Regions from separate parts of the Desulfotomaculum defluvii genome, predicted to be linked through region 1. Evidence: predicted binding sites of a transcription regulator. Region 1 holds the regulator's gene; each other region holds the start of a gene.
The links. Region 1 encodes HrcA, which represses chaperone genes, less so after heat shock. Its sites were predicted from a motif close to TGTTAGCACTCNNNNNNNNNGAGTGCTAACA; they were not measured.

Region 1 (10,725 bases):
AACCGAACGTGCAGCAGCTAGAGGAATGATTCGGCTTACTCCCAATTCAGTGCACTTTTGGATAATTGTTTCCATTTTGTCACCTTTGGGTAGGCCTTGCACCAGTGTTACCTGAACCTTTGGTTCAGCAGCAACTACCTGCTGTTGTAAAATTTTGCATTGGATTTCCTGTTTGTCAATTTCAACAATCTCCGCCAAATAAACATTACCCCGACCATCTAACAGGGTTAGGGAATCACCAACTACCATCCGTAGAACCCGGCTGATATGTTTTACATCGGGACCACTGATAATAGCAGTATCACTGTTAATTTGTTCGGGTTGGATAAAAAATCGGGACAAACTTTATCCCTCCAAAACACAAAGATAGGAAACCCATTCCCCGTCTTCTTTCCGTTCTAACACTCTAAATCCGATTTGTTCTAATTTCTCACGAACTTCTTCGGCACGGAACTGAATAATACCAGAGGTAATGAAATACCCACCTGTTTTTAAAATCCGGAGTACATCTGGTGCCAGCATAATAATCACATTGGCCACAATATTGGCAATCACAATATCAACCTTATTATTTATTTTGTCCAACAGGTTACCATGAAAAACTTCAACAGTATTTTCTACTCCGTTGCGTTCCACATTTTCCTTTGCTACTTTGACAGCAACTTCATCCAGATCCACGGCTAATACTATGGCCGCTCCTAGTTTAGCCGCTGTGATGGCGAGAATTCCTGTACCCGTACCCACATCTGCCACGTTATCCCCAGCCTGAACAATTCTTTCCAGATATTCCATACACATGGTTGTGGTTGGATGATTGCCACAGCCAAAGGCCATACCAGGATCCATTTCCAGAACAATTCGCGGTTGTTCCGGGGTATAATCTTCCCAACTTGGTTTAACTGCCAACCTTTGGCCAATCTCCACAGGCTTATAATATTTCATCCAGGCTGTGGCCCAATCCTCTTCGGCCACAGGATGACTTTCAAAGACAGGTACTGCTGGCAAAGGCAGGCCTGTTAAACGTTCCTGCAAAAGTACCAGCTTGTCCTCTAAATTTGGTCCTTCGGGCAGGTAGGCCTTAACAATGGGCATCGGCCTATTAAGAACCTCCGGGTCAAACTCGTAATGATCCCAAATATTTGCTTCTATGTATTTATTAATTAGGGCAGGGTCCTCAATGACAACCCCACCAGCACCCAAATCATCAAATATATTACTTACCATGTCAATACCTTCATGGGGAACATGGACAGAGATTTCCAGCCAGATCAATGGGAGTTCCTCCATTCTTTGTAGTGCGACAGCGGGGACGGTTCTTAGTGTCGCATTATCACAGTTTTAAGGGCTATTCTCTGGTGTCTAGCTATTAGTAATTTGCTGTTTTGAGAAAGTTATTATGCGACACCAAGAACCGTCCCCATTGTCGCATGCAGCTAACAGCTAATGCGACAGTGAGAACCGTCCCCGCTGTCGCAAAAAAGCTGATGGCTATATTCTACCCTTTAAACGCATCCTTCATTTTCTCAAATATATTTTTCTCCGAACCCTTTGGAGTTTTTTCTCCACCTACTTTGGAAAACTCTCTGAGTAGTTCCTTTTGTTTTTCATTCAGCTTAGTGGGTGTTACAACTTTTACACGAACATGCTGATCACCGCGACCGCTGCCATTAAGGTAAGGAATACCTTTTCCTCTGATACGGAAAATAGTACCTGTCTGTGTTCCTTCCGGCACTTTCAATTCAGCACTACCATCCAGGGTAGGCACTTCAATATTATCACCCAGGGCTGCCTGAGCAAAGGATAGTTCCATATCACAGACAACTTCGTTGCCTTCCCTACGGAAAAATTTATCCGGCCGCACCATAATATACACATAAAGATCCCCCGGTGGACCACCCCTTAGACCTGCCTCGCCTTCACCTGTGAGACGGAGACGGGAACCCTCATCTACACCAGCAGGAATTTTGACGTGAATATTTTTGGTTTTCCTGATTTGTCCAGCACCCCGGCAAGTGGGACAAGGTTTTTCGATTATTTTTCCAGAGCCATGACACTTATCACAGGTCCGACTTTGCACTATCCGACCAAAGGGAGTATTTGATGCATACTGTACCTGTCCTGAGCCATGACAGGTACCACAGGTTTTAGTATTACTACCCGGTGCGGCCCCAGATCCACCGCAGGTATCACAACTCTCAGTGCGGGGAATTTGAATGTCTCTTTCTACACCAAAGGCAGCCTCTTTAAAGGATATTTCCATGTTAAACCGTAAATCACTGCCCTTTTGGGGGCCGTTACGTTGTCTTCCCATTCCCCCAAAGAACATATCAAAGATATCATTTATTCCACCAAAGTCACCGAAACCACCAGCACCAAAACCTTGACCATCGGTGGCAGCATGACCAAATTGGTCATAGGTCGCCCGCTTTTCACTATCACTTAGTACTGCATAGGCCTCAGCGATCTCTTTAAATTTTGCTTCCGCCTCTGCTTTATCTCCCTTGTAGGCATCTGGGTGGTACTGCCGGGCTAGCTTGCGGTACGATTTCTTAATTTCATCCGCAGAGGCACCTCTGTCAACACCCAGCACCTCGTAATAATCTCGCTTAGCCATGATTCACCACCTTATATTCATAAATTACAGGGGAATCGAGATTCCCCTGTAATTAACACTCTATAGTATATGATATGTTACTACTTATTGTCATCCTTTACTTCGTAGTCGGCATCCACAACATTATCCTTTTCAGCTTGTGCGCCGCCACAGCCTCCGCCAGCACAACCACCTTGACCAGCATCCTGCTGGGCCTGCTGTTGCTTGTAGATATCTGCGGTTAATTCATGCAGGGGCTTAGTTAGTTCTTCTAACTTATTCTTCATTAAATCGATATCGTTGCCGTTCATGGCTGTACGGAGTTCCTCAATGGCTTTTTGTACTGCCTCTACCTTATCTTTTTCAGCTTTATCTCCCATATCCTTAATGATCTTTTCAGCTTGATAAATCATGCTGTCTGCCTGATTTCTAACTTCCACTGCCTCTTTACGCTTTTTATCTTCTTCAGCATATTTTTCAGCATCATTAACCATTCTGTTAATCTCATCGTCAGACAGTCCACCGGTACCGCCAGTAATGGAGATGCTTTGAACAGTTCCTGTTCCCATATCCTTGGCCGATACTGAAACGATACCGTTTACGTCAATATCAAATTTTACCTCAATTTGAGGTACACCACGGGGTGCTGGAGGAATACCGGACAGTTGGAATCTACCTAATGTTTTGTTATCTGCAGCCATCTGACGCTCACCCTGCAGTACATGAATCTCTACAGATGGCTGATTGTCAGCTGCGGTGGAGAAAATCTGACTCTTGGAAGTCGGGATAGTGGTATTCCGGTCAATTAACTTGGTAAATACACCACCCAGAGTCTCAATACCCAAGGACAGTGGAGTTACATCCAGCAACAATACATCCTTCACTTCACCAGACAATACTCCGGCTTGGATAGCTGCACCTAAAGCCACACACTCATCGGGGTTAATACCCTTATGAGGTTCTTTACCCAAGAATTTGCGGATAGCTTCTTGAACAGCAGGAATACGTGTAGACCCGCCCACCAACAGGATTTTATTTATTGCACTGGTATCCAGACCGGAATCTGACAGGGCTTGACGGGTGGGACCCATGGTCTTTTCTACCAGATCTGCAGTTAATTCATCAAATTTTGCTCTACTAATGTTGATATCTAAGTGTAAGGGGCCATCGGCACCTACAGAGATGAAGGGCAAGTTAACATTGGTACTAACAACACCAGAAAGTTCAATTTTTGCCTTTTCAGCAGCTTCCTTTAAACGCTGCAGGGCCATTTTATCCTTGGCTAAATCAACCCCAGTTTCTTTCTTAAATTCAGCCACCAGATAATCGATGATACGCTGATCAAAGTCATCACCACCCAGACGGTTGTTACCGCTGGTTGCCTTTACTTCAAAGACGCCGTCACCCAGTTCTAGAATAGATACGTCAAAGGTACCGCCACCCAGGTCAAATACCAAGATGGTTTGGTCGTCTTCTTTATCTAAACCATAGGCCAGAGCTGCTGCAGTGGGTTCATTGATAATGCGAAGAACTTCCAGCCCAGCAATCTTACCAGCATCTTTGGTTGCTTGACGTTGGGCATCACTGAAATAAGCGGGCACAGTAATTACAGCCTGGTTCACTGCCTCGCCCAAATAAGCTTCAGCATCGGCCTTGAGCTTGCCAAGGATCATGGCAGAAATTTCTTGGGGAGAATAATCTTTGCCATCTACGTTAACCTTGTGATTGGTACCCATGTAACGTTTTATTGATTGAATGGTGCGATCGGGGTTACTAACAGCCTGACGTTTAGCAACTTGGCCTACTAGTCGTTCACCCGTTTTAGAAAAACCTACCACCGATGGGGTGGTTCTGGCTCCCTCAGCATTAGGGATAACAACTGCTTCGCCACCCTCCATTACTGCAACACAGGAGTTAGTGGTTCCTAAATCAATACCTATTACTTTTCCCATTGTTTTTTACCTCCTGAGAAAAAATTATCTTTAAATTAAGTATTAAAACTCTCTGTCTATGATGTAGCCACTTTCACCATCGAAGGGCGAATGACTTTTCCCTTTAGATAATACCCCTTGCGGAGTTCTTCCACCACCGTATTTTCTGGTTCGCCGGTGTCTTCAACCTGCATCATGGCTTCATGAATATTTGGGTCAAACTGCTCACCCTTAGCCGGAATTATAGTCAAACCTTCCGTAGAAAGAACTTCATTGAGCTGACGGAAAATCATTTCCACGCCGCTAACAAATTTCTCTCCTCCGTCACCAGCAGAGGTCAAGGCCCTTTCAAAGTTATCAAGAACTGGTAGTAACCCGTTAATGAGTTGTTCAGAACCAAACTTTATCAGGTCCTCTCGTTCTTGACGGGTGCGTCGACGCAGATTTTCAAAGTCTGCCTGCAGTCTGAGAGCCCTGTTGTAGTTTTGTTCAGCCTCCTCAATCTTTGCTTGTAGCAGTTTTTTCAATTCTTCTGGATCATCAGGCAGATTAACTGCAGATTCAGTAGTTTCTTTAACAGTATCTTTAATATCTTGGGGCTGTTCCTCAGTCCCTGTTGCAGTTTCTTGACCGTTCTTGATTTGCTCCTCGGTCACTGTATCACCTCTTTATTATGCTTCCTGCCCGCCACCTTCACCGGCAGGTTTATAATCCTTCATTTTTATAATGGTATCAATACGCAGGATGGCTTCGGCAATTTCACCGGCAGCCTTGATGGCGTGGATTTTCACTAGGGCTGGATCTATGACACCTAATTCATACATATCTGTAATTTCTCCGCTGTCACAATCCACTCCTAAAGAAATTTTACCCTGCTCCGCTTGGGCTGCCAAAACATCACCCAATTTCTCTAAGGGGTTGAAACCTGCGTTGGCCACAATTTGTGCCATGGGACGACGTAGTGTCTCGGCCACGCAACTGATCCCATAGGCAGTCATGCCTCGGGTGCTTTCCCGGGCCCTTTCTACTTCCCGAGAAACAGCCAATTCCAAAGATCCTCCTCCTGGCACCACTCCGCCTTTCATGGCGGCTTGTAGTGAGCTGGCAGCATCTTTGGCAATTCTTCCCCTTTCACCTACCACTTCCTCGGTGGCAGCTCCCACTAAAACCGTGGCCATTGGTTTGCCTTTACCTTCCATAATCCAAACCTGCTCTAACTTTTCATCCACCAGAACTTCTTTGGCATGACCTAGATATTTTTCCAACTCGGTAATGTCTTTTTTCAGGCTGGTTCTCTTAATAATCCTGGCCCCGGTATGTTCCGCTGCTCGACGTAATTCTTTATTGAGAACCCTTTGAACTACCATCATACCCGCATCGGTAAATAATTCTTCGGCGGTATCATCTACACCACGATCCACCAGCACCAGACCTACACCAAGATCAATAATTTTTTGAAGATTTGTTCGGAATTCTTCTTGTAATGCCAGATAGCGTGCAAAACCAGACTCGGTACTGAGGGCTTCGTCCTCAATTACTTCCGGTTCTAGGGCATCATCAATGACGAGAACCTTTAAATTTTTTAACTGGCTGGGCATTTGTTTGTTCATGGTTTCTTTATTGATAATAACGCCCATGAAAACCTGATTATTTGCCCCTTCCTGGGATATAATTGTATCGGAAAGTCTAAAGTTTCTTTCAACTAGTTTTTCTTTACCAATTAAACGGGCGGCTTCTACTACCAAATCTGCAATATCTTGATGTTCTCTACCCGCCACTAGAGCCACTTGTTTAAGCCAAGGATGATCTATATTATCTAAAGGTACAGCTTGTTGTTGCATAACCTCCAATGCCCTTCTAACACCAGAACGGATACCTTCAATAACTCGGGCCACTGGAACTCCTTTAACCACCTGTTCAACACCAACACTAACCAAAGCTCCAGCCATCACTGTGGCTGTGGTGGTTCCATCACCTATTTCTTCCTGCTGGGATTTAGCAATATTAATTACCATACGAGCTGCCGGGTGATTAGCCTCCATCATGGTTAAAATGGTAACGCCGTCGTTAGTAATGACCACTTCACCAAATTTATCAACCAACATGGTATCCAAACCCTTTGGTCCAAGGGTTCCTTCAACAGCCGCAGCAATGGCCCTGACAGCATTGGAATTGGTTAAAAGAGCAGCTAATTTTTCATTAATCTCGGCTCCTTGGCTTGCCTGTTGTTTAAGACTCACAGAAACGGTTCCTCCTTACTCCATCAAACCTGCCCTTTTAGAATACGATCAAGTGTTCTGGATAGATTACGTGACATGCAGTCAACAACTGTGACGGCCCTGGCATAGTCCATCCGGGTAGGTCCCAATACACCGATGGTTCCCAATATTTTATCTCCCACTTGATAGGTGGCAGTTACCATACTACAATCCTGAATTTCCTGGCGAATGTTTTCCTTGCCGATCTTAATGGTGATTCCTTGACTTTCCTTTGGATATTCAAGGATATCCTTAAGCAAGTCTCCCTGTTCTAGTAATGAAAGAAGTACTTTTACCCTTTCAACATTATGGAACTCAGGTTGGTTTAGAATATTGAATACCCCTTCGAGATAGATTTTATCCTCTTTGGCTGGGGTAATTCCCTCCTGCATCAGCTCAATGGCCAAATCGAGAATACTACGATGTTTGGACAGTTCAAAGTAAATTTCTTTGATCAAATTAAATCTGATACTGTCCAACGTTTTGCCTTGCAGTTTTTCGTTCAGAACACGGGAAATTTGGTCAAGATCTTGTTGCGTAATGTTCTCCGATACAGACATCATTTGATGATGTACAGCACCGGTATCCATTACCACAATCAATATAGCCTGAGTAGGAGCCATTAGTACCAACTGCACATGTTTATACGCACTCATGCCAAAGTTTGGCATTTGAACCAGCGCCGTATAATGGGTAAGCTGAGCCATCATTCTGCCGGTGCGGTTCAGAATTTCTCCTACTTCACGGACTTTATTTTCATAACCACGCCTAATAGTTCCTTCTTCTTCCTCACTAAGCTGTTCCCGTTGCATTAAGCAATCCACATAGTAACGATAACCTAGATTGGAAGGTATGCGACCAGCTGAGGTGTGGGGCTGTTCGATATAGCCCATTTCCTCTAAATCAGACATCTCATTGCGAATGGTCGCTGGGCTGACGCCTAACTTATATTTACGGGAAATGGTCCTCGATCCTACTGGCTCCGCCGTGTTTACATAGTCCTTAATGATGGCCAACAGAATCTGTTGTTTTCTTTCATCCATTTTCACGTCGGCTCACCCTCCTAGCTTACCCTTACAGGGTGTTAGCACTCTAGTTCGATGAGTGCTAACTTAATTTTAAATTTAGCAAATGGGAAAATATTTGTCAAGGATAGTAGGTTATACCGCAAGCATCATATATGGCCTATAAAGCGGTTTATGACCATTTATAGCCATCAACCGTCTTATGGCCAATTAGCTTTTAGCTTTTAGCTTTTAGCTTTTAGCTTTTAGCTTTTAGCTTTTAGCTTTTAGCAGTTTGACGCGTATGATGTGCGAAGGTTTCTTAATTGCTAATGGCTAAAAACTAATAACTAACAGCTATAAGCTAAACAAACTCAGCAAATACCTGATTCGCTATTGGTAAACCCTTCTCTGTTAATTTAAGATACCCATCCTCGGATTTTACTAAACCTAGTTGCTCCAAATGGGCAATTTCCCTGGCATAAATTTTGTATATCGATAAGCCAAAACGTTTTTCAAAATCTATCATTTTTAAACCCTTTAACATACGCAGGCCCAGAAAGACCGTTTCTTCCATTTGTTCTTTGACAGTTAGAGAAGTTTTTTCAGCCACAGGATGCTGTCCAGTTTTTAGCAATGAAACATAATTATCAATATTCTCTATGTTGCTCCAACGTGAGTGGTCATAATGAGAATGGGCCCCCGGACCAAAACCCAGATATTCCTTGTTATGCCAATAAAGTAAATTATGCTGGCAGCAATATCCGGGCCGGGCAAAATTAGATATCTCGTAGTGTTCATAACCCATCGTCCTTAAAAACTCAATGGCTAACTGAAACATGGCCAAATCATCCTCTTCGGAACAGGCCGGTAATTTCCCTTGTTCAATGGAGCAGGTTAAAGGAGTCCCTTCTTCTAGCTGCAACCCATAGCAAGAGATATGCTCTGGTTCCAGTGCAACTACATCTGTCAGTGTCTGCTGCCACTGGCTAAGGCTTTGACACGGCAAGCCAAAGATCAAATCTAAATTAATATTGTTAAAGCCTGCCTGCCTTGCCTGAGAAACGGCTTCCCGAGCTTGACTAAAATCGTGTATACGACCCAGGATTGTCAGAAGTTCTTGATGGGTGGACTGCACACCGAGGCTGAGACGGTTGAATCCTGCTGCTCTTAATTCTTTAAGATAGGTAAGACTTACTGTGCCCGGGTTAGCCTCAGTGGTTATTTCTGCATCCTTGGCAATAGAAAAGGAACGGTCCAGCCGTTCCAAAATACTTATCAATTGCCCGGACATAAGAGAAGTGGGCGTTCCACCGCCCACAAAGATGCTTTCTATTGATCTATTCTTTACCCCAAGGGTTTCTCGATAAAGTTCAATTTCCAATTCCAGTCCCTGGAGGTATTCTGCCACCTGTTGCTGGCTTAGTGGATAGGAAATAAAATCACAGTACAGACATTTGCGAATACAAAAGGGTACATGAATGTATAAACCTATGGACATGGCTTCACCAGCTTGTCTCGTATTTCCTCGATTAATCGTTGTTCTTGTTCAGGCTTTTGGAGCCATTCCTCTACCACTGGCCAAACCTGGGGACAGCGTCCTTTCGCTCCAGTTAAGGCACGCACTGTTTTATCAACGATCTTACGCTGGTCTTTGGTTAAGGTACCGTGGCCCGCCTTTTCCAAGACTGGTTTTAGATTTTTTAAATAACAGGTCATATTGTCTACCTCTCTGTCTATTCTTCGATGCTGAGAACAGCCATAAAGGCCTCTTGAGGTATTTCTACATTCCCCACCTGTTTCATGCGCTTTTTACCTTCTTTTTGTTTCTCCAGTAATTTCCTTTTGCGGCTAATATCACCACCGTAGCATTTGGCTAAAACATCCTTGCGCATGGCCTTAACGTTTTCCCTGGCAATAATCTTATTACCAATGGCGGCTTGCACTGGAATCTCAAACATCTGCCGGGGAATTAAGGAACGAAGTTTTACTACCAGTGCTCTTCCCCTAGTAGTAGCTCTTTCGCGGTGAATAATACAGGATAATGCATCTAACACTTCACCATTTAGCATAATATCCAGTTTAACCAGATCAGACTGCCGATAACCAATCATTTCGTAATCCAAAGATGCATATCCCTTGGTCCGGGATTTTAACTGGTCAAAGAAATCATAAATGATTTCCGATAGAGGAATCTCATAGGTTAACATGACACGGGTAACTCCCATATACTCCATATTGCTATAAGTACCTCGTTTACCCTGGCAAAGTTCCATCACCGTACCCACAAAATCCTTGGGAACCATGATGGTAGCTTTAACGTATGGCTCTTCAATTATTTCAATATTATTAACCGGAGGTAAGTTGGCAGGGTTATCAATTTCCATAACCTCACCCTTGGTAGTGGTTACCCGGTAGACTACGCTGGGTGCTGTGGTAATAAGACTTAAGCCGTATTCCCTCTCTAAACGTTCCTGTATGATTTCCATGTGTAGCAAACCCAAAAAGCCGCAACGGAAACCAAAACCCAGAGCATCGGATGTTTCTGGTTCATAAATCAGGGAAGCATCATTTAACTTTAGTTTATCAAGGGCATCCCTTAAATCTTCATAGTCAACGGTATCCACTGGATATAGTCCACAGAATACCATGGGGGTAACTTTACGGTAACCAGGAAGTGGCTCCTGGGCAGAATTTTGGGCAGAGGTGATGGTATCACCTACCCGGACATCCTGCACATTTTTCATACTGGCAGCCACCAAACCAACTTCGCCAGGTTTTAATTCATCCACAAAGGTCATATGGGGGTTAAATACTCCCACTTCCGTAACCTCAAACTCTTTCTTAGTAGCCATCATGCGGATGCGCATGCCAGGTTTTATTGTTCCATGCATTACCCGGATGTAGGCAATAACACCCCGATAGGCATCATAATGGGA
Region 2 (10,725 bases), on a different contig from region 1:
CGGGCAAGGCATAGCCGATGTTTTCCAGATTACCAACCATTTGTTTCTGTCGGTACATATAATAAGGCTGTTGACCAAGGACTGCTGCCCCCCTAGCAGTTTCCTGCCACATGGCTACAGCCTCCTCGGCCTGTAACAGGGGAAATTCGGCCAAACGCTGTTTTAATATTGAAGCGCGTTTAAGTGCCAGTGCATGGACTGTTATATTTTCCGGTTTAAGCATTAGTACACTGTTCATGGTTCGAGCAACATCCTCAACTGTTTCTCCGGGCAATCCAATTATTAGATCCATATTTAAAGTAGGAAAAGAATATTTTCTGGCTGACTCAAAGGAGTCATAAATATCCTCAACGGTATGGGCGCGGCCGATTATGTCCAGGGTTTTTTGGTTCATGCTTTGGGGATTGATGCTCAGTCGATTTACTCCTGAATCGGCAAGCAGAGCAAAAACGTCGTCATTTAAGGTATCGGGACGACCTCCCTCCACAGTAAATTCCAGGGTATGATTAGTTTTTAGATACTGCTGGATGGCCTGCAGTAAAAGCTGAAACTTATCATAATTTAGGCTGGTAGGAGTACCACCACCCAGATAGATGCTTTGCACAAGTAAGCCCTGGGATTTTATAGCTTCTCCAATAACTTGTATTTCTTTTAGCAGTGCCTTTAGGAAAGGGTCCACCATATCCCGGTGACGTTTAATGGGATAGGATGGAAAGGAGCAGTAAAGGCATCTAGAAGGGCAAAAAGGAATACCAATATAGATTGCGATTAATTTTTTGGTTTGTTCCTTTGATAAGAGAAATGGTCGTTGGATCCCTGCGACAGAGGTGATTAGATTTGCTTTATCCTGCCTCAGGGCATAATTATTCTGCAAGTAATTCTTTACTAATTCTATGTCCCAACCAAAATCAAGTAGGCGGTGAACCACTTTAGTGGGACGAATGCCAGTCATGATACCCCAGGGGGAGGGGTTGGTTCTACTATAGGAAACCAAAAGTTTATATACGGCCATCCGAGCCAGGCGTTTTAGTTCATTTGGGCTTTCCTCCGGTGTAATTGGCTGACCTTCTTCTCGTTGGGCTAAGGATACATCCTTGGCAAACAGTTGGGCCTCAGCAAAAAGTTCTTCTAAATTACCTAGGTTCAAATGGAGGGAAAAATCCCCTCTATCTTCAGCCACCAACTCTGCACCGGGATAAAATAACCAAATAATGTCTTGGATAGTTCCCCTGTATTCAAAGGCGATGTTTGAAAGGCCAATGATCAATTTTCTCTCTCCTTTTTGACAAATTACGGCACCGTTATGTAATAATCAACATAACACTTGCTGGAACAGGCAGGATATTTTGACATTGCATTGTAATAATAACACAAATAGACTCCATTCCAATAAGAGGGGAGATTAACATGAACGAACAAAAGGAAAAAGTTTTACAGAGTGTTAAAGAAGTAGCAAAGGATGGCAAGATTTCCTGTACAGCTGCTAGAAGGATCGCCAATGATAATAATGTACCACCGAAGTTTGTGGGAGATATCTGCGATGAGCTAAAAATAAAAATTAAGGCCTGTGAATTAGGTTGTTTCTAAATGCAGTCAAGGTAAAGGGCCACTCTTTTTACACTTGGAGGAATGACTTTGGAATTATTTAAAGTACTAACAGTTCAGCAGGCTCGCACAGCCGTAGCCTCCCATTTGCCTGCTTGGCATAACGAAGAAACTGTAACACTTCTGCAAAGTTTAAATCGAATATTAGCGCAAGACATTACTGCTCAAGAAGATGTTCCCGGGTTTGACCGTTCTACCATGGATGGCTATGCCCTACGAGCCAGAGATACCTTTGGGGCTTCTGAGAGCCTGCCCTCCTATGTGGATGTGACCGGGGAGGTATTGATGGGTGAAGAGGCCATGGGACCAATTGGGTCTGGGCAAGCTTGGTCCATTCCCACTGGAGGCATGCTACCTCCCGGAGCTGATGCAGTGGTCATGGTGGAATACACAGAGGAGCTTGATGAGAGAACTATTGGTGTTACCAGGCCGGCAGCGCCAGGAGATAATCTGGTACGGCGGGGGGAAGATGTGACTAAAGGTGCTGTGGTATTAACCGCAGGGCATCGATTACGCCCCCAGGATCTAGGTATATTAGCAGCAGTGGGTGTTACGGAAGTAGTTGTTCAAAAACCAGTCAAGGTGGGCATTTTATCTACGGGTAATGAGCTAATCACACCAGACCAACCCACCAGTCTAGGAAAAGTAAGAGACATTAATTCCTATACTCTATATGGACAGGTTTTAGAAGCAGGCGGACGACCTACACTATACGGAGTTATTGAAGATAATTTTGATTCTTTGCAACGGGCAGTGTTAACTGCTCTGAGGGAAAATGAGATGGTGCTCATTTCCGGTGGCAGCTCTGTAGGTGCCAGAGATGTCACAGCTAAGGTCATTGAAACCCTAGGTAGCCCAGGGCTATTGTTTCATGGTATTGCCATTAAGCCTGGTAAACCTTCCATTGGAGCTGTAGTGGACGACAAGGTTGTTTTTGGCTTACCCGGTCACCCTGTCTCAGCCATGATTGTTTTTGATTTATTAGCCAGACCTTTAATCCAAGGAGCAACTACCAGAGATAGCAGCAGAAATTACCCTTTGCGGGCTGCTATTACTAGAAATATTCACTCTGCCACCGGGCGCGAAGACTTTCAGAGGGTTAGTCTGAGGCGGCTGGAAAATGGCACTATCGTGGCAGATCCAGTACTAGGCAAATCCGGTCTCATTAGTACAATGGTGAAGGCCGACGGCGTGGCCCATATTCCCCTGACTAAAGAAGGGGTAGAGGCCGGCGAATTGCTTGATGTTTGGCTTTTTTAGCATAGAAGAATAGGAGATTAAGCTGATGAGAAATAAACGTGATGTATACCTAGATGATCGTCCGTGGGAAGAGGCCCTAGAGGGGTTGCTCAATCACCTTAGGGAAAAGGGATCATTGGTCCCCTTAGAGCCTGAGGAGATTAATACTGAGGAAGCATTGGGACGGGTTACCGCAGAACCTATTTTTGCCTTTAATTCCTCACCTCACTACAATGCTTCAGCTATGGACGGCATTGCAGTGGATTCCGCCGTCACCTTTGGTGCCTCAGATGCTTCACCTAAACTCATTCGATTAGGGGAGAAGGCACAGGTGGTGGACACCGGAGATCCTATCCCGGCCGGATGTGATGCCGTTATTATGATCGAGGATGTTCACTTTGTGGAGGAAGAAGTATTTGAAATTACCTCTGCAGCAGCCCCCTGGCAACACGTGCGGGCCATTGGGGAAGATGTTGTAGCCACAGAGATGATACTGCCCGCCAACCATAAAATTCGGCCCATGGATATCGGGGGAATCTTGGCCGGTGGGATTGGTAAAATAAGAGTTCACCGCAAACCTAAGGTGGCTTTATTGCCTACGGGAACAGAATTAGTTCAGCCGGGAGGCGATATAAAGCCAGGTGATATTGTTGAGTATAATACACGAGTTTTTGGTTCTTTAGTTCGTACCTGGGGCGGTGAACCCCTGCGTTGGCCCATTACTATTGATGATTGGGGTAAACTCAAACAATCGATTCTTGCGGCAGTGGCGAAGGCAGATATTGTAGTTATCAATGCCGGATCTTCGGCCGGGCGGGAAGATTTTACCGCAGAGTTAGTACGTGAACTGGGCACACTGTTAACCCATGGTGCAGCCATTAAGCCAGGCAAACCTGTTATCCTAGGTGAAATCAATGATAAACCTGTAATTGGTGTACCGGGTTATCCGGTATCGGCCTATTTAGCTATGGAGTTATTTGTTCGTCCCATTGTCTTCAAAATGTTAGGTGCGGTACAGCCCAATCCAGTCACTGCGGAGGCCATCATTTCTCGTAAAATGCCATCTCCAATGGGAGTGGAGGAATTTATCAGGGTAAAGATGGGTCAGGTGGGGGAGAAATTGATAGCCACCCCCATCTCTAGGGGAGCAGGAGTCATCATGTCCCTTGTGAGGGCGGATGGTATGTTAAGGGTGCCCCGTCTTTCGGAGGGGTATCGGGCAGGGGAATCCGTCAAGATCGAACTGATGCGCCCTCTGGAGGAAGTTCGCCAGACTACAGTGGTCATTGGAAGCCATGATATGACCTTGGACATTTTAGCTAACCATCTGCGCAGAAGGTTTCCGGAAGCCAGCCTTTCCAGTGCCAATGTTGGCAGTTTAGGAGGTCTTTCAGCCTTAAAACGGGGTGAATGCCATTGCTCCGGGACCCATTTGTTGGATGAGGAGACAGGTGGTTATAATGTGAGCTATATTCAGAGATTGTTGGGTGATCGCCCCGTGGTCCTGGTCAATCTAGTTTACCGTCAGCAAGGCCTAATGGTGGCTAAGGGTAACCCCTTGAATATTCAAGGTTTAGAAGACTTAGGTCGAGAAGGAATACGTTTTATTAACCGGCAACGAGGAGCGGGTACCAGGATATTGTTGGATTACCGCCTCAAGCAATTAAATATTGATCCGGATACTATTTATGGTTACACCCGGGAGGAATATACTCACATGGCCGTTGCAGCGGCTGTGGCCAGTGGAGCTGCTGATGCCGCACTGGGTATCTTGGCAGCGGCCAAGGCATTGGAGCTAGATTTTGTCCCGGTGGTGGAAGAACGCTATGACCTCTGTATTCCAGGTGAATATTGGGAAACACCATATATCAAACGTTTGCTAGAAGTAATTGCAACCACAGAGTTTAGACAGCAGGTAGAAGCCCTGGGTGGCTATGATTTGCGGGATTGCGGCGGTGTTATGTATCGTCAAGGAATCTAGGAGGAAGTATGAAGAAGAATGACCCGGAAAACCTGAATCAGCCTCTAGAAGAACATTTTCAACCAGGTTGTAAAGTATGGTTGAAAATGGGGGAGACGGATTTTGGAGATGGGCTCTATTATCTTCTTTTGAATGTGCAACGTTATGGGTCCATATCCCAGGCAGCTAAAAGTATGGGCATGTCTTACCGTGCTGCCTGGGGCAAAATAAAAAAGGCAGAAAAAAACTGGGGATTTTTGCTTGTTCAAACCCAAGTGGGGGGAGACTCAGGTGGCGGTGCCACACTGACACCTGAAGGAAGTAAACTGGTCAAGTGTTTTGGAGAGTTTCGCAGAAAGATGGGAAAGGTTAGTCAGGAGATTTTCAACCAGTGTTTTGGGGAGTAGCTATTAGCTGTTAGCCATTAGCCAATAGCAATTAGCGGTTAACCCCTAGACCTTTGAGAAAGTAATAGGAATACGGTTTAAGCTTGGTTTGCATGAATTAGTAAAAAACTGGGGTAGGTTTTGACTACCTACCCCAACACCCGCTCTGGATAAGTATAGACATTCATGCGTTCTCCTTTAGCAAAACCCACCACAGTAATACCTAGTTTTTCAGCCATTTCTAGGCCTAAATCTGTGGGGGCTGAGCGGGAGATGATTACTGGTAATCCCATTTTACCAATTTTAATAACAATTTCTGAAGAGACTCTACCGCTAAAGACAAGAATTTTATCATTTAAAGTAATACCATCTAAAAAGGATCTACCAAAGATTTTATCCACTGCATTATGACGTCCCACGTCTTCATAAAAATAAATAACCTCTGTGGGATTACATAGAGCAGCGTTATGAACGCCCCCGGTTTCTTTAAAAAGTTGGGACATCTCTTCTAAGCGATCAGATAAATCCCATACTTGCCCTGGGGTTACCAATATATTGGTAGACACCTTATTCATGCTTTTTGCATCATTGACAAAGTAAAAGACAGGCCGTCCACGACCGCAACAGGTTGTGATGTTTCTTTTTAAAAACTTGGACTCTGTTTCTATACCTGGTGCATCCAGGTAAACTACCCCGTTTTCTTGATCAATTCGTAGGTCTTTTATTTCATTTGGTGACTGTAATAGTCCTTCCGAGCAGAGAAATCCAACGGCCAATTCTTTAATTGCCTGGGGAGAACATACCATTGTAACAAACTCTTGATCATTTAAAAACAGTGTTATGGGTACTTCTCGTACAAGGGAGTCTTCAGTAGTTATTATTTTGTCACCTTTAACGCGGATAATTTTAGTTGTTGTTTTGTTTATTTGCCAGACCATTTGATAACCTCCTAGAAGGTGAAGGAAAATTCTATACCTTTATTGTACCTTAATGCTACCAATGTGTGAAGATTAGATCAAAACTGAGGTGAAGATATAATGTACAAAATAGGGATCGTAACCATGAGTGATAAGGGGTCCCAGGGACAAAGGGAAGATATCAGCGGTGCCACAATAAGAGATATGGTCAAGGAGCTAGGATCTGTTGAACAATATCGTATAGTACCTGATGACCTAGAAGTTATTAAAGACACCTTAATTGAATTTGCCGATGAAAAGGGTTTGGATTTGATTCTCACTACTGGCGGAACTGGGTTGGGACCTAGGGACAATACACCAGAGGCTACCCTTGCTGTAATAGATAGGCAGGTGCCTGGACTAGCAGAAGCCATTCGAGCTGAGAGCTTGAAAAAAACACCAAAGGCTATGCTTTCAAGGGCTGTTAGTGGCACTAGGGGTAAAACTTTAATAATAAACTTACCTGGTAGTGTTAAAGGAGTTCGGGAGTGTCTGGAGGTTGTTTTGCCGGTGTTACCCCATGGAATAGAAATATTAACTGGTCGTGGGGGAGAATGCGGACAATCATAAAAAACTAAATTTTGTAAAAAAAATTGCATAAAATATCCTGGTATATGGCAACAATATCTAATAGGGGTTGTAATAGGCAAGAACCTATGTAAATGTAATGTAGAAGGAGAAATTAAAAGGAAAATATCCGTATTCTGGATTATACAAGCATAATTGGATTTATTTGTTTGACGGAGTATTTGCTTTTAAATTTCTTGTTCTATATTATATTTATTAGGTGTTAGCACTCAACACTGATGAGTGCTAACAGAAGAGCTTACCCGTTAATTAAAAAACCTTAATATTTTACAAGGAGGGGTTTTTTGTGATTAAACCATTAGGTGACAGGGTAGTAGTTAAGGCACTGCCCCAGGAAGAAAAAACTAAAAGTGGTATTGTACTACCTGATACTGCAAAGGAGAAGCCCCAGCAGGGTGAAATCGTGGCTGTAGGCCCTGGTCGTCTGCTGGAAAATGGTCAGCGTGCTGCCCTAGATTTAAAGGCAGGGGATAAGGTGTTTTTCTCCAAGTATGCTGGCAATGAAATTAAACTGGAAGAAGAAGAATATTTAATCCTGCGTGAGATGGATATTCTGGCTGTTATTGAATAATTTTTTCTTTGTACTTACTCAGTAATTTTAGATTCTTAAGGAGGTTATAAACCTTGGCAAAAGAAATTATCTTCCGCGAAGATGCTCGCAGAGCACTAGAAAGAGGCGTTAATGCTCTGGCCGAAGCTGTTAAAGTAACCCTCGGCCCCAAAGGTCGTAACGTAGTAATCGAGAAAAAATTTGGTGCTCCTACCATTACCAACGATGGTGTTACTATCGCCCGTGAAATTGAACTGGAAGACCACTTTGAAAATATGGGAGCTCAATTAGTCAAGGAAGTAGCAACTAAAACCAATGATGTTGCCGGTGATGGCACAACCACTGCTACTGTTTTAGCTCAAGCACTGGTACGTGAAGGTCTCAAGAACGTAGCTGCCGGTGCTAACCCCATGATTATTAAACGTGGTATCGAAAAGGCTGTTGAAAAGGCTGTTGAAGAAATTAAAGCAATGGCTAAGCCCATCGAAAGCAAAGAAGCTATTGCTCAAGTTGCAACCGTTTCTGCCAACGATGATTCTATCGGTAACCTGATTGCTGAAGCTATGGAAAAAGTAGGTAAAGATGGTGTTATCACCGTTGAAGAATCCCAAGGTATCGGTACCAATTTAGAAGTAGTTGAAGGTATGAACTTCGACCGTGGTTATATTTCTCCTTACATGATCACTGATACTGATAAGATGGAAGCAGCCCTGACTGATCCCTATATCTTAATCACTGATAAAAAGGTTTCCTCTGTACAAGAACTTCTGCCTGTTTTGGAAAAGGTTGTACAAACCGGCAACAAGCCTGTACTGTTGATTTGCGAAGATCTGGAAGGCGAAGCTCTGGCTACTTTGGTACTGAACAAACTTCGTGGTACTCTAAATGTAGTTGCCGTAAAGGCTCCTGGTTTTGGTGACCGTCGTAAGGCTATGTTGGAAGACATCGCTATTCTGACCGGTGGTACCGTAATTACCGAAGAAGTTGGTCTGAAACTGGATAAAGCCGATCTAGAAATGCTTGGAACTGCCCGTCAAATTCGTGTTAAGAAAGAAGAAACCATCATCGTTGGCGGAGCTGGAGAGCAAGCTCAAATTGAAGGACGTATTGCTCAAATTAAGAAGCAAATCGAAGAAACCACTTCTGAATTTGACCGTGAAAAACTGCAAGAGCGCCTGGCTAAGCTGGCTGGCGGTGTAGCTGTAATTCAGGTTGGTGCTGCAACTGAAGTTGAAATGAAAGAGAAAAAGCTGCGCATCGACGATGCTCTAAACGCTACCCGTGCTGCTGTTGAAGAAGGTATTGTTCCCGGTGGTGGCTCTGCCTTTGTGAATGTTATTTCCTCTTTAGACAGCATTCAGCTGGATGGTGACGCTAAAACTGGTGTAGATATCGTTAAGCGTGCTTTGGAAGAGCCCCTGCGTCAAATTGCTAACAATGCGGGTCTGGAAGGCTCTGTAGTGGTAGAAAAAGTACGTACCACTGGCAAAGGTTTCAATGCTATGTCTGAAGAATATGTTGATATGATTACTGCGGGTATTATCGACCCAGCTAAAGTGACCCGTTCTGCTTTACAGAACGCTGCTTCCATTGCAGCTATGGTTCTGACCACCGAGACTTTGGTAGCTGATAAGCCTGAAAAGGAAGGCGCTAACCCAATGGCCGGAATGGGCGGTATGGGTGGCATGGGCGGCATGATGTAAGAAAAAGCCTGAATCCCGCTCATGCCAAGGGTTTGAGCTGTTCAGGGCCCTTTAGAAACCCTGTGGGGTAACAAAAGGGTAACATTTTCCGTCAAAACACAAATCCATACCTGGTAGAGGTATGGATACTTAGAGGCTTCTCATAAGTTCAACTTTTGGGAGGCCTCTTTTTTCATTGATTTGATTACGTGCATATATACCGTTCTGGTATGATCCCAAGACACCTTAGTATACCATCCTTTGTTGCATGTAATTCAACTAATTTGATTATACCGTAGAGGGAAAATAAAAATAATATTTTTCCAGCAAGTTTTTGTATGGCAAGCAACTAACAGATGCCCCAGGTATTAAACAACTCCTTTACAATACAAGACTAAATTTTTTAGACATAGTTGGAACAATACTTAAAAGAGGTTATAAGAACTCAAAATTAATAATTGGGGACTAGCCCATATCATGACTAAACAATTATATTAGTGAACATAACATCATTTTGGGTAACATAAGTTTATATTTGGCAGGGCAGGTATTTTATCTAAAATAAGGCAAACTAGCATATTATCAGAACTTAATATAGTTTTCTGAAAGACACAAAGGGGGAGTTGTTGAATCTAATGTGCTTGGTACTAACTAGGTATCTTCAAAATTAAAAGCCAAGAGATCTTTCCGACCGCTTGGCTTTGTTTAATAACCATTTAACTAAAAACTAAATTTGTCAATGTCTAAGATTAACCATAACTCTTCACCTTTTTTAACGATACCTTTAATATATTGATTACTTCCAACCTTTAGTTCTACCTGTTGTATTTCATCATCCTGGAAATCCTCTACTTCACATACGTTATCAACTATTAAGCCATACTTACGATTACTGACATCAGAAATAATTATTCTAGTGTCTTCAGTAAATTCACCTTCTGGTAAACCTAAATACCGTCCTAATCTTACCACGGGAATAACCTTTTCTCTTAAACTGATAACCCCTTCAATAACACCAGATGTGCCAGCAATAGGAGTTATTTTTTGAAGCTTAATAATTTCTTGGGAGGACATTATGTCTATTCCGTACTTAATATTACTAATCTCAAATATTACAGCTTTAGTTCTGGCCATTATTGAAACACCATCCTTTTATAATTCATCATTAGATAGTTTACTAAGTTGCTCGGATAGTGCCATTATTTCTTCAACGCTTGCATTTACCTCTTGAACTGCAGCTGCTTGTTGTTCGGTAGTGCTTAAAGTAGAGCTGGAAGATTCCAGTGTTTTATGAACTGACTTTTGTATGTTAGTTGTTAAATCTCGTATTCTTATAACTGTTTGCTTAGATTCATCAGATAGTTTTCTAATCTCTTGGGCTACAACTTCAAAACCTCGACCTGCTTCGCCTGAGCGTGCTGCCTCAATTGCTGCATTCAGACCTAGCATTTTAGTTTCATCGGCTATCTGTTTAATAAAAGCCAGTACTTCATTAATTTGAGCTGAAAGAGACTGTACATTTTCTATTTCTTTATTTAATAGGTGTTGGTTTTGTGAAACCTCTGCTCTGATCTTTTGATTTTTATTACAAAATAAACTTTCATGATCCCTGCTGGTCACTGGCTATGATAAAAATTGAATATGACCTTTAATTTTTACAAAACACCTAAATCTATATTTAGAGCAAGATTAGTTCGTTGTTTTATGCGGAGGTTTGACCCCGATAGATAACTGAATGGAAAAACTTTTGAGAACAGGA
Region 3 (10,725 bases), on a different contig from region 1:
CACCTGTTCCCATCCCGAACACAGCAGTTAAGCCCTCCAGGGCCAATGGTACTTGGGTCTCACGACCCTGGGAGAGTAGGTCGCCGCCAGAGTAATTTTTAAGAAACCACAGTGAGAAACCACTGTGGTTTTATTTTATTTAGATATTTTATGCGACAGCGGGGACGGTTCTCGCTGTCGCATAATTTGATGATAGTTTAAACCGATAAGCTAATAAGAATACATACAAAGCTAAAAACATGTAAATTATAAATTTATAAGAAAATGCTGGAGGTGTTGTCTTGATAGTTGGTAGTAGGGCTCCTAATTTTACCGTAAATGCTTACATCAAGGGAGAAGTTAAAAGTATCACTTTATCTGACTATCTGGGAAAATGGGTGGTATTAATTTTTTATTCTGGAGATTTTACTTTTACGTGACCTACTGAATTAGCTTGTGTAGCAGTTCGCTATGCTGAATTTCAAGAGTTAAATGCAGAGGTAATGGCGATTAATGTGGAGAGTGAATATGTTCATAAGGTTTGGAACGAGGTTGAGCTTAGTAAAATGGTAGATGGGGGTATTCCCTATCCAATGATAGCAGATACTTCTACCTCAATTGGTAAAAGTTATGATATCTATGATAGTAAAACTGGGAAGACCCTTAGGGGAACCTTTATTATAGATCCAGAGGGTATAATTCAAGTGTCTGAAATTTTGTATGGAGCCGTAGGAAGAAACCCTGAAGAGATTATAAGATTATTAAAAGCATATCAGCAGTACCAAAAGACCAATCATGCTATTCCCTGTAGTTGGCAAACGGGGGATAAAACCCTTAACTCTTCCTTAGCTACTTCTGGCCAAGTGTGGCAGGAGTGGAGACCATAGCTGGTGCTGGTGTTGGAATATATCTTTGGAATATATTGTGCTAAGTGTTGAATTATAAAAATGTTGAATTACTAAAACTTAATGGTAATTCAACATTTTATTTTACCTACTACCCTGCACCAAATATATTAAAGGCATAAAAGTATGCCGATGGGTCCATCTTCGCTGATTATATTTCTAATTCTGATGTACGGAATGACAAATTCAATAGTTCCTAAGTAGTGGGCAGTGTACTCAAGTTCCTGCCAGTATAGTACCAGAGAATCTTCCGTTAAATAATATTCATCATAGTCACTTACCCCTGGGAATGGAGTTAAGAGATTTATGTCCTTTTCTTTAATTTGTTGATCGATTATTCTATTTAGAGTTACCCTATAATGGCTATTAGATTTAAATAAGTCGTGTAACTGATAAATTTCGCCTGTCTCTAAATTAGCAGTAATGGATTTTTGCACATCTAAACCGTTAGCTGCCATATGACGGATGGTATAAAAATTAAATTTGATGCTTAAAATACCGTTTTTATTTACCTCCACCTCATACCTACCATAGATTTCTGCATAAACCTCGCAGCCCTCCTGTGGTATTTGTCTCTGGACTATTCTAGTTATAGCATCGTTAATTTTTTGTTGTGCAACTTGATTCTTTAGTCCTGAAACTTGTGGATAGATGATGTCTGTACATTGATTTTCTATTCTGTTATCCGTTATTATCGCCATGGTATTTTTATTACAAGTCATAGGGAACACTCCTTTTTTATAAGTAAGTTATGAAGAAACTATATACTTAGTTCCCCGACCGCAAATAAGTTCAAGCCATTCGCAGAGAAATTTAAAACCCACCTTTAGCAAGGTGGGTTAGACTATATATACATAATGTATTTGATCATTAACCAAAAGTGACTGAAACTACCAGCCATTACAAAAAGGTGAAATATCTCGTGAAAACCGAACCATCCGGGCACTAGGTTTGGTGGCCATTTTATACCATAAAAAACTGCTCCCACTGTATAAAAAATACCACCTAAGGACATCCAAACAATACCCTCGGTTGAAACGGTTTTTATTAAGGGCCAAAAGGCTATCACAATGAGCCAACCCATGATAACGTAAATTAGTGTTGAAAACCAGCGTGGAGCGTCCATCCATAGAATCTTGATAATAATACCTATAATGGCTAGTGCCCAAACCCCTACTAGCAGTGAGTATCCCCACCCACCACGCAAAGGAATCAAGCAAACCGGAGTATAGGTTCCAGCGATTAACACAAATATCATCATATGATCAATACGTCTTAAAAGAAGCACTCCCTTAGGGGATAGGGGTAATAAATGATACAAAGCACTGGCTGTATAGAGTAGGATTAGACTTGCTCCAAAAATAGAAAAGGCGATAATGTGCAAAGGTTTACCGTGCTGAACTGCATTATATACAAGCAGAATTAAAGCTATTACTGATAAAAATGCACCTGTTAAATGGCTCAAGCCACTAAAAGGATCCCTTAATTTACTCATCTCAACACCCCGGTAACATTATTATATAAAGATAATTTATCCAAATATTATCATATTCCTGCTGGAACTATTTATTCATAATTTTTGTTTAGTCATTATTTTTTTTAAATAAAAAAGGGGCTCTAGCTGAACTAAAGCCCCTTTAAGAAGGAGGTGTACCTATTTATAAGTTAATATTAAGCTAGCATTTTGGCTAAATCTGCTTGGGCATCGCCGCTAATTAGTTGCAGATTAAAGGTATTTTGCAGTACTTCTACAACCCCGGGAGTTAAAAACTCAGGTGCCTTGGGTCCAATATACATATTCTTTACGCCCAAGCTAAATAGGCCTAAGAGAATGGCTACAGCCTTTTGTTCAAACCAAGATAGAACAATGGTTAGGGGAAGATCATTAACACCGCAGTTAAAGGCTTCTGCTAAAGCCAGAGCGATCTTTACTGCAGAACCGGAGTTATTGCATTGACCCAGGTCTAGGAAACGGGGAATACCAGTGCCCTCAATGGTGCCGAAATCAATATCGTTAAATCTAAACTTACCACAGGAAGTGGTTAAGATGACGCAATCATTAGGTATGGTCAAAGCTAGTTCCCTGAAGTAGTCTCTACCCTTGGTAGGGGAATCACATCCTGCAATGACGAAGAAGCGTTTAATCTTACCAGCCTTTACAGCCTCGATAATCTGGGGAGCTAAGGGAAGTACGTTCAGATGGTGGAAACCTGTGGTCATGGTTTTTACATCTGTGGGTACACCTTCCGCCGGAGCACTGGGCAAGGACAAGGCCTTTTCAATTACTGGTGTGAAATCCAAACCTTCGATTTTCTTAACGCTTTCCAGACCAGTAACACCAAAGGAGAACATACGGTCACCGTAGGTGGCATCTTTACGAATGGGCATTACACAGTTGGTGGTGGCCAGGATAGCACCGGGGAAAGTTTCGAAGAGCTTCCTTTGATCATACCAGGCTTTCCCCACATTACCTTTTAGGTGTTTAAATTTGTTTAATTCAGGATAACCGTGGGCAGGGAGCATTTCGGAGTGGGTGTAAATATTAATGCCCTTGCCTTCGGATTGTTTTAATAGTTCTTTCAGGGCCAGTAGATCGTGGCCGGTAACTAAGATGCATTTTCCCTCTATTTTATCAGAGGTAACAGTAACAGGTGATGGTACACCAAGGTTATCCAGGTGAGCCTTGTCCAGCAAATCCATTACTTTGACAGTAGCAGTACCAACTTTAAGAGCCATGTTAATGGTTTCAGCAAGATTAAAGTTTACGTTGGTTAGAGTTGAATATAATGCTTCATGGGTGATGGCATTCACTTCGGGATCAGAGTAGCCAAGTTCCTTTGCGTGGGTAGCGTAAGCTGCAACACCCTTTAAACCAAAGATAATGGTATCCTGTAGGCTGGCGATATTCTCGTCTTTTCCACATACACCAATTTTAGTGCAACCGCCTTTAGGAGTTTGTTCACACTGGTAACAAAACATATTTTTATTCCTCCTTTTATTTGTCGGCGTTAGCCGTGTTTTTGCTTCTTTGTTATGGTCTAATCATACAGAATGTAAAGGAGGAATAATGTGACTGGAATCAATGATAAGGTGTGATATTGATCACGTTTTAAGCAATTTTATTAACTAAAGGAAAATGACTAAATTTGGCGAATTAAAGTAAAAAGGCAAATTCAATCAGGAGGTGAGAAAATGGAAGCTGGAATAATTATGTGTCTCTACATCCTTAGCATGCCCTTTGTTATTTTAGCGGTGGATCGGAATTAGTATTGCTTAACAAGCTTCAGAAATATATAAAGCAAGAAGAACCATGCAGAATCAAAATCTACATGGTTCTTCTTGCTTTATATATTCGATAGATATTACTAAGGCGTAGGTATTGTTAAGATGAATACACCAGAAAATATGGATAAATTTTATGTAATATTATGTTGACTACGTTTTCCATATAAAACATATTGAAAAATTATAGGCAATAATACATAATAAATCTGTTTGGGCAAAATGTAATGGAGGTGTAAGGATGAATCAATATGATGTGATTGTTATTGGAGCCGGTCCTGCAGGTATTTTTACCTGTTATGAATTAGCATATAAAGCCCCTAACCTTAAAGTTTTATTAGTGGAAAAAGGTAAGGATATTTATAAACGGGTTTGTCCCATACTGCAGAAGAAGATAGTTAAATGTCCACCACCTACAGAGAAAAAAGATTATGCCGGATGCAGACCAGCCTGTGCAATTACAAATGGTTTTGGGGGAGCAGGAGCTTATTCTGACGGAAAGTTTAATATAACCACTGAGTTTGGTGGGTGGATGACCGACTACATGGCACCTTCTGAGGTTTTGGATTTAATTAAGTATGTTGATAGCATTAATCTTAGGCATGGAGCTAAATCTTCTACTACCGATCCTGATACCCCTGCTGTAAAGGATATTGAAAAGAGGGGTCTGGGTGCTGGCCTTAAGCTGCTTCGGGCACAGGTACGCCATTTAGGAACTGAGCAGAATTTAGAGATACTGAAAAATATTTATGAATACCTTAAAAATCATATTGACATGAAGTACGAAACAGAGGTAGTAGACTTAATCCATGAACAAGTAGATGGAAAATCGTCTATTAAAGGTATTATTACAAAGAATAACGAAGAATTCCTGGCCAAGAAAATAGTTATTGTACCCGGGAGGGATGGCTCTGAGTGGTTGTCCACCGTGTTTAAGAAAATTGGCCTGGAAATGTTAAGTAACCAAGTGGATGTAGGTGTAAGAGTCGAAACCCTAAACGCTGTCATGGAAGAAATTAATGAACATCTCTATGAAGGTAAATTTATTTTCCGTACTTCAGTTGGTACCACTGTGAGAACCTTCTGCAGTAATCCTGCAGGTTATGTAGTTATAGAAAACCACAGTGGTGTAATGCTGGCCAATGGACATGCATATAAGGATAAGAGCTTAGGTAGTAACAACACCAACTTTGCACTGTTGGTGTCCCATAAATTTTCCTATCCTTTTAATAAGCCCATAGAATATGCCAAAGCCATATCAAGGCTAGCAAATGATTTATCTAACGGTAGTGTATTGGTGCAAAGGTATGGTGATCTAAAAAAAGGTTGGCGGTCAACTGAGAAACGAATAAAAGTAGGTTTTGTTGAACCTACATTAAAAGAGGCTGAACCTGGGGACTTAAGTTTAGCACTACCCTATAATACAATGAAAAGTATTATGGAAATGATTGAAGCACTGGACAAGGTAACACCTGGGATTGCCTCTGAACATACATTACTCTATGGAGTAGAAGCGAAGTTTTACTCTGCTCGCCCCATTCTGACAGCTAATTTTGAAACACAGATTGAAGGGTTGTATGCTGGTGGCGATGGTGCTGGTATTACCCGTGGATTAGCCCAAGCTGGTGCCTGTGGTGTTGCTATTGCCAGAGATATTATTGGAAAACTTGGTTAGATTAAATATGTTCTGGGTACTTATATCATATATAAGTACCCTTTTTTCTTCAGTGCTAAGGCTGATGGCTAGATTTAATTTTAAATCACATACGAAACAGGAGAGGAACCTTAATGAGTGAGGAAATCCATAAAGAAGTCATAAGTTCCTGGTTAAATAAGAATGAGATTGAAAAAACAATTTCAGCGGGTTTAAATGGTCCACCCGAAATAAAGAAGGCAGAGAAAAATAGATACCTTGGTCAGTTTAGGGAAAGGGTTATGAAAATGCTTACCAAGGGTCAGGTGTCCCAACCTGCCACCTACCCAGAAATAGCTGAGGCATTAAGGGATCCACGAAGTTTTAAGCTTATTATTAATGGAGATATACCTGATGTTTTTACAGTAAAATATCAAAAATTAACCAAGCAGTTAGGAAAAAGTTATTCCCTGGTAAATGACCCAGAGTTTACGGGTGAAACCGGACTAATTGTAGTAAGTAAAAAAGCTGTGGATGTTCCAGAAATAGATGTGCCAGATCGGGAGGTACGTTTAAAAGGCTTAGGCATACCACAGGAGCTAATTAACTTAGCCGGGAAAAAGCTTTGCCCAAGATGCTATGCTATGATAATTAAAGTGGCACCTGAGGAGGCTATCAATTATCAAGTTATATCCTGGTTTGATAGTTTAATGGGCGAACGGTGCCCTGCCAGTGGTTTACACTGAAGATACAAGGCCAGGGTATCCCTGGCCTTGTATCGGCTAAAAATTAATTTAAGTTAAGTTCTTATCAAATTCCTCTGTTTTAGCTAATACACTATGAGTCCGACCATAGGCAAAATAAACTATGACACCAACGGTCATCCAGATTAAGAAATTTCTCCAGGTATGGGCTGGTAAATTGCCCATGACGAAGGCACAGAAAATAAGAGCCAAGGGACCAATGATGAAAAGTGCCGGGCACTTAAAGGGCCGTTCCCAGTGAGGTTTTGTTTTGCGGAGTCGCATCACACCAATAATAGACATAAAAAAGGCAAACAGGGTACCAATACTACACATTTCAGCAACAAGATGAATGGGGGTAAACCCACTCAATAGAGCAACAGCTATGCCAACAATGAATGTTACAATATAAGGTGAACCAAATTTTGGATGAAGCCTGCATAAGGAACGTGGAATTAAGCCATCACGGGACATGGCAAAAAAAGACCGGGTTTGGGCGTACATCATAACCACGAGAACAGTTGTTAGGCCAGCTATGGCACCAGTTCCCACCAGTGCAGAGCCCAGGTTATAGCCTAGATTACGTAATACATAGGTGACTGGCTCAGCTGTATCTAATTGTGGATAGGGCGTAGTACCAGTCATTACTGCCGTCACAGTTATATACAATACTGTACATATAGACAGTGAAGCTAGGATGCCAATGGGCATATCATGTCCTGGGTTTTTGGCTTCCTCTGCGGAGGTGGCAATGGAGTCAATGCCAAGGTAGGCAAAGAAGATTACCGCGGCTCCTGTGGCTACACCTTGCCAGCCGAAGGGAAGAAAGGGATCCCAGTTGGCAGGGTTAACCTGTGGACCTGCCAGAAACAAGAAGATAAAGATAGCACCTAACTTGATAAAAACTAAAATTTTATTTAAATTGACACTTTCCCTAGTTCCTCTGACAAGTATCAACATCAAAAATAATGAGATTAATACAGCCGGTAAATTAACAATACCTCCATCGGAGGGAACCTTTGTTAGTGCTTCTGGGAGGTGTATTCCTCCAGAGGCTAAAATGCCAGTAAAATAAGCAGACCAACCGCCTGCCACTGCGCTGGCCCCCACTGTATATTCCAATACAAGACCCCAGCCAACCCAGAAGGCCAAAGCTTCACCCAGTGCTGTATAGGTATATGTATAAGCACTGCCGGCAACAGGGATCATGGCTGCCAGTTCTGAAAAGGCTAAAGAGACAAAGGCTACTGTTAAGCCTGCAAGAACAAAGGATAACATCAGGGCTGGTCCGGCATACTGAGCGGCTGCCACACCGGTTAAAACAAAAATACCAGTACCAATGATTACACCAATACCAATTAATGTAATATCAAAAGCACCTAATGACTTTATTAGACCATGTCTTTTGGACTCTTTGATCATTAATTCAACATCTTTAGTTCGGAATATACTCATAGGTGTGCTCCTTCAAATTTAGTAATTTAACGCAAGTCCCTTCACCAGGAGCTATCGTTCTTATAAAACCACCGTCATATCAGAATTATTATTATAAGAGGATTTGTTTTCTAATGGCCAGTGGCATCAAACATATATTTTAACACTGGCGATGTAGTTTGTAAATGTAAGTGGTCTAATCCTTTAGCATAGCTGGCTACAGTGTTCAAACTAAATACTTACACTAAAGTTTACTATTTTCATATAAACTATTACCAAGTAGAATAGAAGAAAAGGGAAAGAGGTGTTACCGTGCAAAGTAAGATTGCCAAGGCTATTGAGATGAAGTATGTTCCGGTTGGAATTTTACTAACTAATGAAAAACCAAAAGATGCCTTTCAGTTCAAGGAAGGCCGGTGGGGTTGTGTGGCAGCAATGATGGGTGCTGCAGCCCGGGGTAAAACCGTGGTTTTTGATAGGAAAACCTATGGATGTATTGGTGGAGGTACTGGGCTAGGGTTTGGCAACACTTATACTCAGTTTCCCGGAGGTATTGAATATTTTCTTTCCACAGGTAACAAGGATTTCTGTAATAGCGAAATAGGAAAAAATATTGTAAGAAATATGCCTGCACTGGAGCATGGGGAAGGATACATCAAAAACCCTGCATTGGCTAAAAAGTTCATTTATGAATCTCTCCCTATGACTGATGTACCCACTGAATATATTGTTTTTAAACCCTTGGATAACTTTGCAGAAGGTGAAATACCCAAAGTTGTAGTATTTTTAGTAAATCCAGATCAGCTATCGGCTCTGGTGGTACTGGCAAACTATGAAAGAGAGCATAACTTAAATGTGATTGCTCCCTTTGGAGCTGGTTGTCATAGTACTTGTATTATCCCATATAAAGAGGCTGAAGCAGAAAAGCCTCGGGCGGTAATAGGGATGTTTGATATTTCTGCAAGAAAGTGTGTGGATAAGGATATTCTTGCTTTTTCAGTACCCTATAAAATGTTTGAAGAGATGGAAGGTAATGTGGCGGGGAGTTTTTTAGAGAGACATGAGTGGCAAAGAGTATTGGAAAGAAATCGTTAATATATAAGAAAACCCCCATGCAGGGGGTTTTTCTAAATTAAAATTTACCAGTAAACTGTGCTATTAGGATACCAATACCCAAAATCCAAACGTAGATGGAAAATATCTTTAGTGATCCCCGTTGTAGAATGGCCAGCATCCACTTTACCGCAATATATCCAGAAATAGCAGCGGCAATTGTACCAACCAGAAGTGGGACAAATCCAATGGATTCAGCTTGGCCTCCTGCCAGTTTAGCTGCTTGCAGGACCACGGCACCTAGAATAGCCGGTAGGGATAGTAAAAAAGAAAAGCGGGCAGCTGCTTGCTTGTCAATACCCTGGAATAAAGAACCAGCAATGGTTAAACCAGAACGTGAGATTGCAGGTAGGATGGCTGCACCCTGTAGGGTACCAACCATAAAGGCATCCTTAAAGGAAATTTGATCAATACTTTTGGTTCCTTTTTTCTTCATATTATCCGCAATCCACAGAATAGCACCTGTTAGCAAAAATTCCCACCCTACAGTCACCCCTGTCTTAGAGATTTCTTCAAAGAAATCTTCAAAGGTAAGACCAATGATTGCTGTGGGTATGGTTCCGGCGATAATTAGCAAGCTTAATTTGCTAGTGGGCCTTTTAATCATATATACAATGTCGTCCCAGAAAACAACTACCACGGCTATCAAAGTTCCCAAATGCAGCATGGTGTCCAAAAACAAACCTGCCTCAGATAAACCTAGGAGTTTTCGTCCCAAGAGCAAGTGGCCCGTACTGCTAACAGGTAAAAATTCAGTTAGACCCTGAACAATACCCAATATAAGAGCTTTTAACGTTTCTACCATAAGTCACCCCTGATAAAAATATTTTTAATCAATATGCATATTATACCAGACAAAACTTTAAAAGGGTCCCTAAAAAACACTCAGATATATATTACATTGCTACAGAGAAAAACATGCATAGAAAATCCAAGCCGTGGTTTTAGCCACGGCTTGGATTTTATTATGAAGATTTTATTTGACGTGGAGTTCCTTTATTGACAAGTTACGGTTTTTTGTTTGCCCTTTCTTATCTTTCCTGCAACCAGAACTCCAGCCGTAATAGCAAACATCAGTCCGTACTCAAGAAAAACATTTATGGTCATGAATTCAGAAACCATGGGTTCATGTAAAATCATTTTAGCAGCAGTTAGCGCTATGACCCCAGAACCTAAATAAATGATAACAGGAAAACGTTCTATCAACTTTAATAGAATTGTGCTACCCCAAACCATAATGGGAACACTGATAAGAAGTCCAAGAATGACCAGTAGGAAGCTACCGTGGGCAGTTCCTGCTATGGCTAGGACATTGTCAATGCCCATAACGGCATCGGCAATAATGATAGTTCGAATTGCTTCCCAACGATTATCTACGGATTTAACTTGATCGTGGGATTTCTCGTCAGCTAATAGTTTATAGGCTATCCAGACTAACAAAACACCACCAATTAGCATTAATCCAGGTATCTTTAATAACCAGACAACGGCTAGGGTTGCCAATGCACGAATTACTATGGCACCAACTGTCCCCCAAACAATTACTTGTTTTTGATGTTCCTTAGGCACATTCCTTGCAGCCATGCCAACAACTATGGCATTGTCGCCGGCCAACACAAGATCAATAAGAACAATT

Region 2: groES (co-chaperone GroES) is a predicted target of HrcA. The motif match lies at 6,935-6,965, and genes of this name have one in related genera.
Region 3: ACYQ03_RS15250 (YueI family protein) is a predicted target of HrcA. The motif match lies at 5,872-5,902, and genes of this name have one in related genera.

The regions. Positions count from the first base shown of each region.
Region 1 covers NZ_BAAHYV010000007.1:37,738-48,462, reverse strand. Annotated here, with positions in the region: gene ACYQ03_RS07275 (16S rRNA (uracil(1498)-N(3))-methyltransferase) at 1-342, opposite strand, end outside; gene prmA (50S ribosomal protein L11 methyltransferase) at 346-1,272, opposite strand; gene dnaJ (molecular chaperone DnaJ) at 1,496-2,614, opposite strand; gene dnaK (molecular chaperone DnaK) at 2,695-4,545, opposite strand; gene grpE (nucleotide exchange factor GrpE) at 4,602-5,180, opposite strand; gene ACYQ03_RS07250 (TCP-1/cpn60 chaperonin family protein) at 5,196-6,764, opposite strand; gene hrcA (heat-inducible transcriptional repressor HrcA) at 6,788-7,831, opposite strand; gene hemW (radical SAM family heme chaperone HemW) at 8,151-9,287, opposite strand; gene ACYQ03_RS07235 (hypothetical protein) at 9,278-9,505, opposite strand; gene lepA (translation elongation factor 4) at 9,523-10,725, opposite strand, start outside.
Region 2 covers NZ_BAAHYV010000006.1:469,331-480,055, forward strand. Annotated here, with positions in the region: gene hemZ (coproporphyrinogen dehydrogenase HemZ) at 1-1,267, opposite strand, end outside; gene ACYQ03_RS04985 (hypothetical protein) at 1,408-1,587, shown strand; gene ACYQ03_RS04990 (molybdopterin molybdotransferase MoeA) at 1,636-2,865, shown strand; gene ACYQ03_RS04995 (molybdopterin biosynthesis protein) at 2,891-4,825, shown strand; gene ACYQ03_RS05000 (winged helix-turn-helix domain-containing protein) at 4,834-5,211, shown strand; gene fdhD (formate dehydrogenase accessory sulfurtransferase FdhD) at 5,340-6,128, opposite strand; gene ACYQ03_RS05010 (MogA/MoaB family molybdenum cofactor biosynthesis protein) at 6,228-6,716, shown strand; gene groES (co-chaperone GroES) at 7,021-7,305, shown strand; gene groL (chaperonin GroEL) at 7,359-8,987, shown strand; gene ACYQ03_RS05025 (chemotaxis protein CheW) at 9,687-10,100, opposite strand; gene ACYQ03_RS05030 (methyl-accepting chemotaxis protein) at 10,119-10,586, opposite strand.
Region 3 covers NZ_BAAHYV010000008.1:86-10,810, forward strand. Annotated here, with positions in the region: rRNA gene rrf (5S ribosomal RNA) at 1-92, shown strand, start outside; gene ACYQ03_RS15225 (redoxin domain-containing protein) at 282-866, shown strand; gene ACYQ03_RS15230 (DUF3298 and DUF4163 domain-containing protein) at 995-1,606, opposite strand; gene trhA (PAQR family membrane homeostasis protein TrhA) at 1,729-2,379, opposite strand; gene hcp (hydroxylamine reductase) at 2,556-3,863, opposite strand; gene ACYQ03_RS15245 (NAD(P)/FAD-dependent oxidoreductase) at 4,408-5,841, shown strand; gene ACYQ03_RS15250 (YueI family protein) at 5,955-6,545, shown strand; gene ACYQ03_RS15255 (amino acid permease) at 6,594-7,997, opposite strand; gene ACYQ03_RS15260 (DUF169 domain-containing protein) at 8,289-9,071, shown strand; gene ACYQ03_RS15265 (undecaprenyl-diphosphate phosphatase) at 9,109-9,894, opposite strand; gene ACYQ03_RS15270 (TerC family protein) at 10,086-10,725, opposite strand, start outside.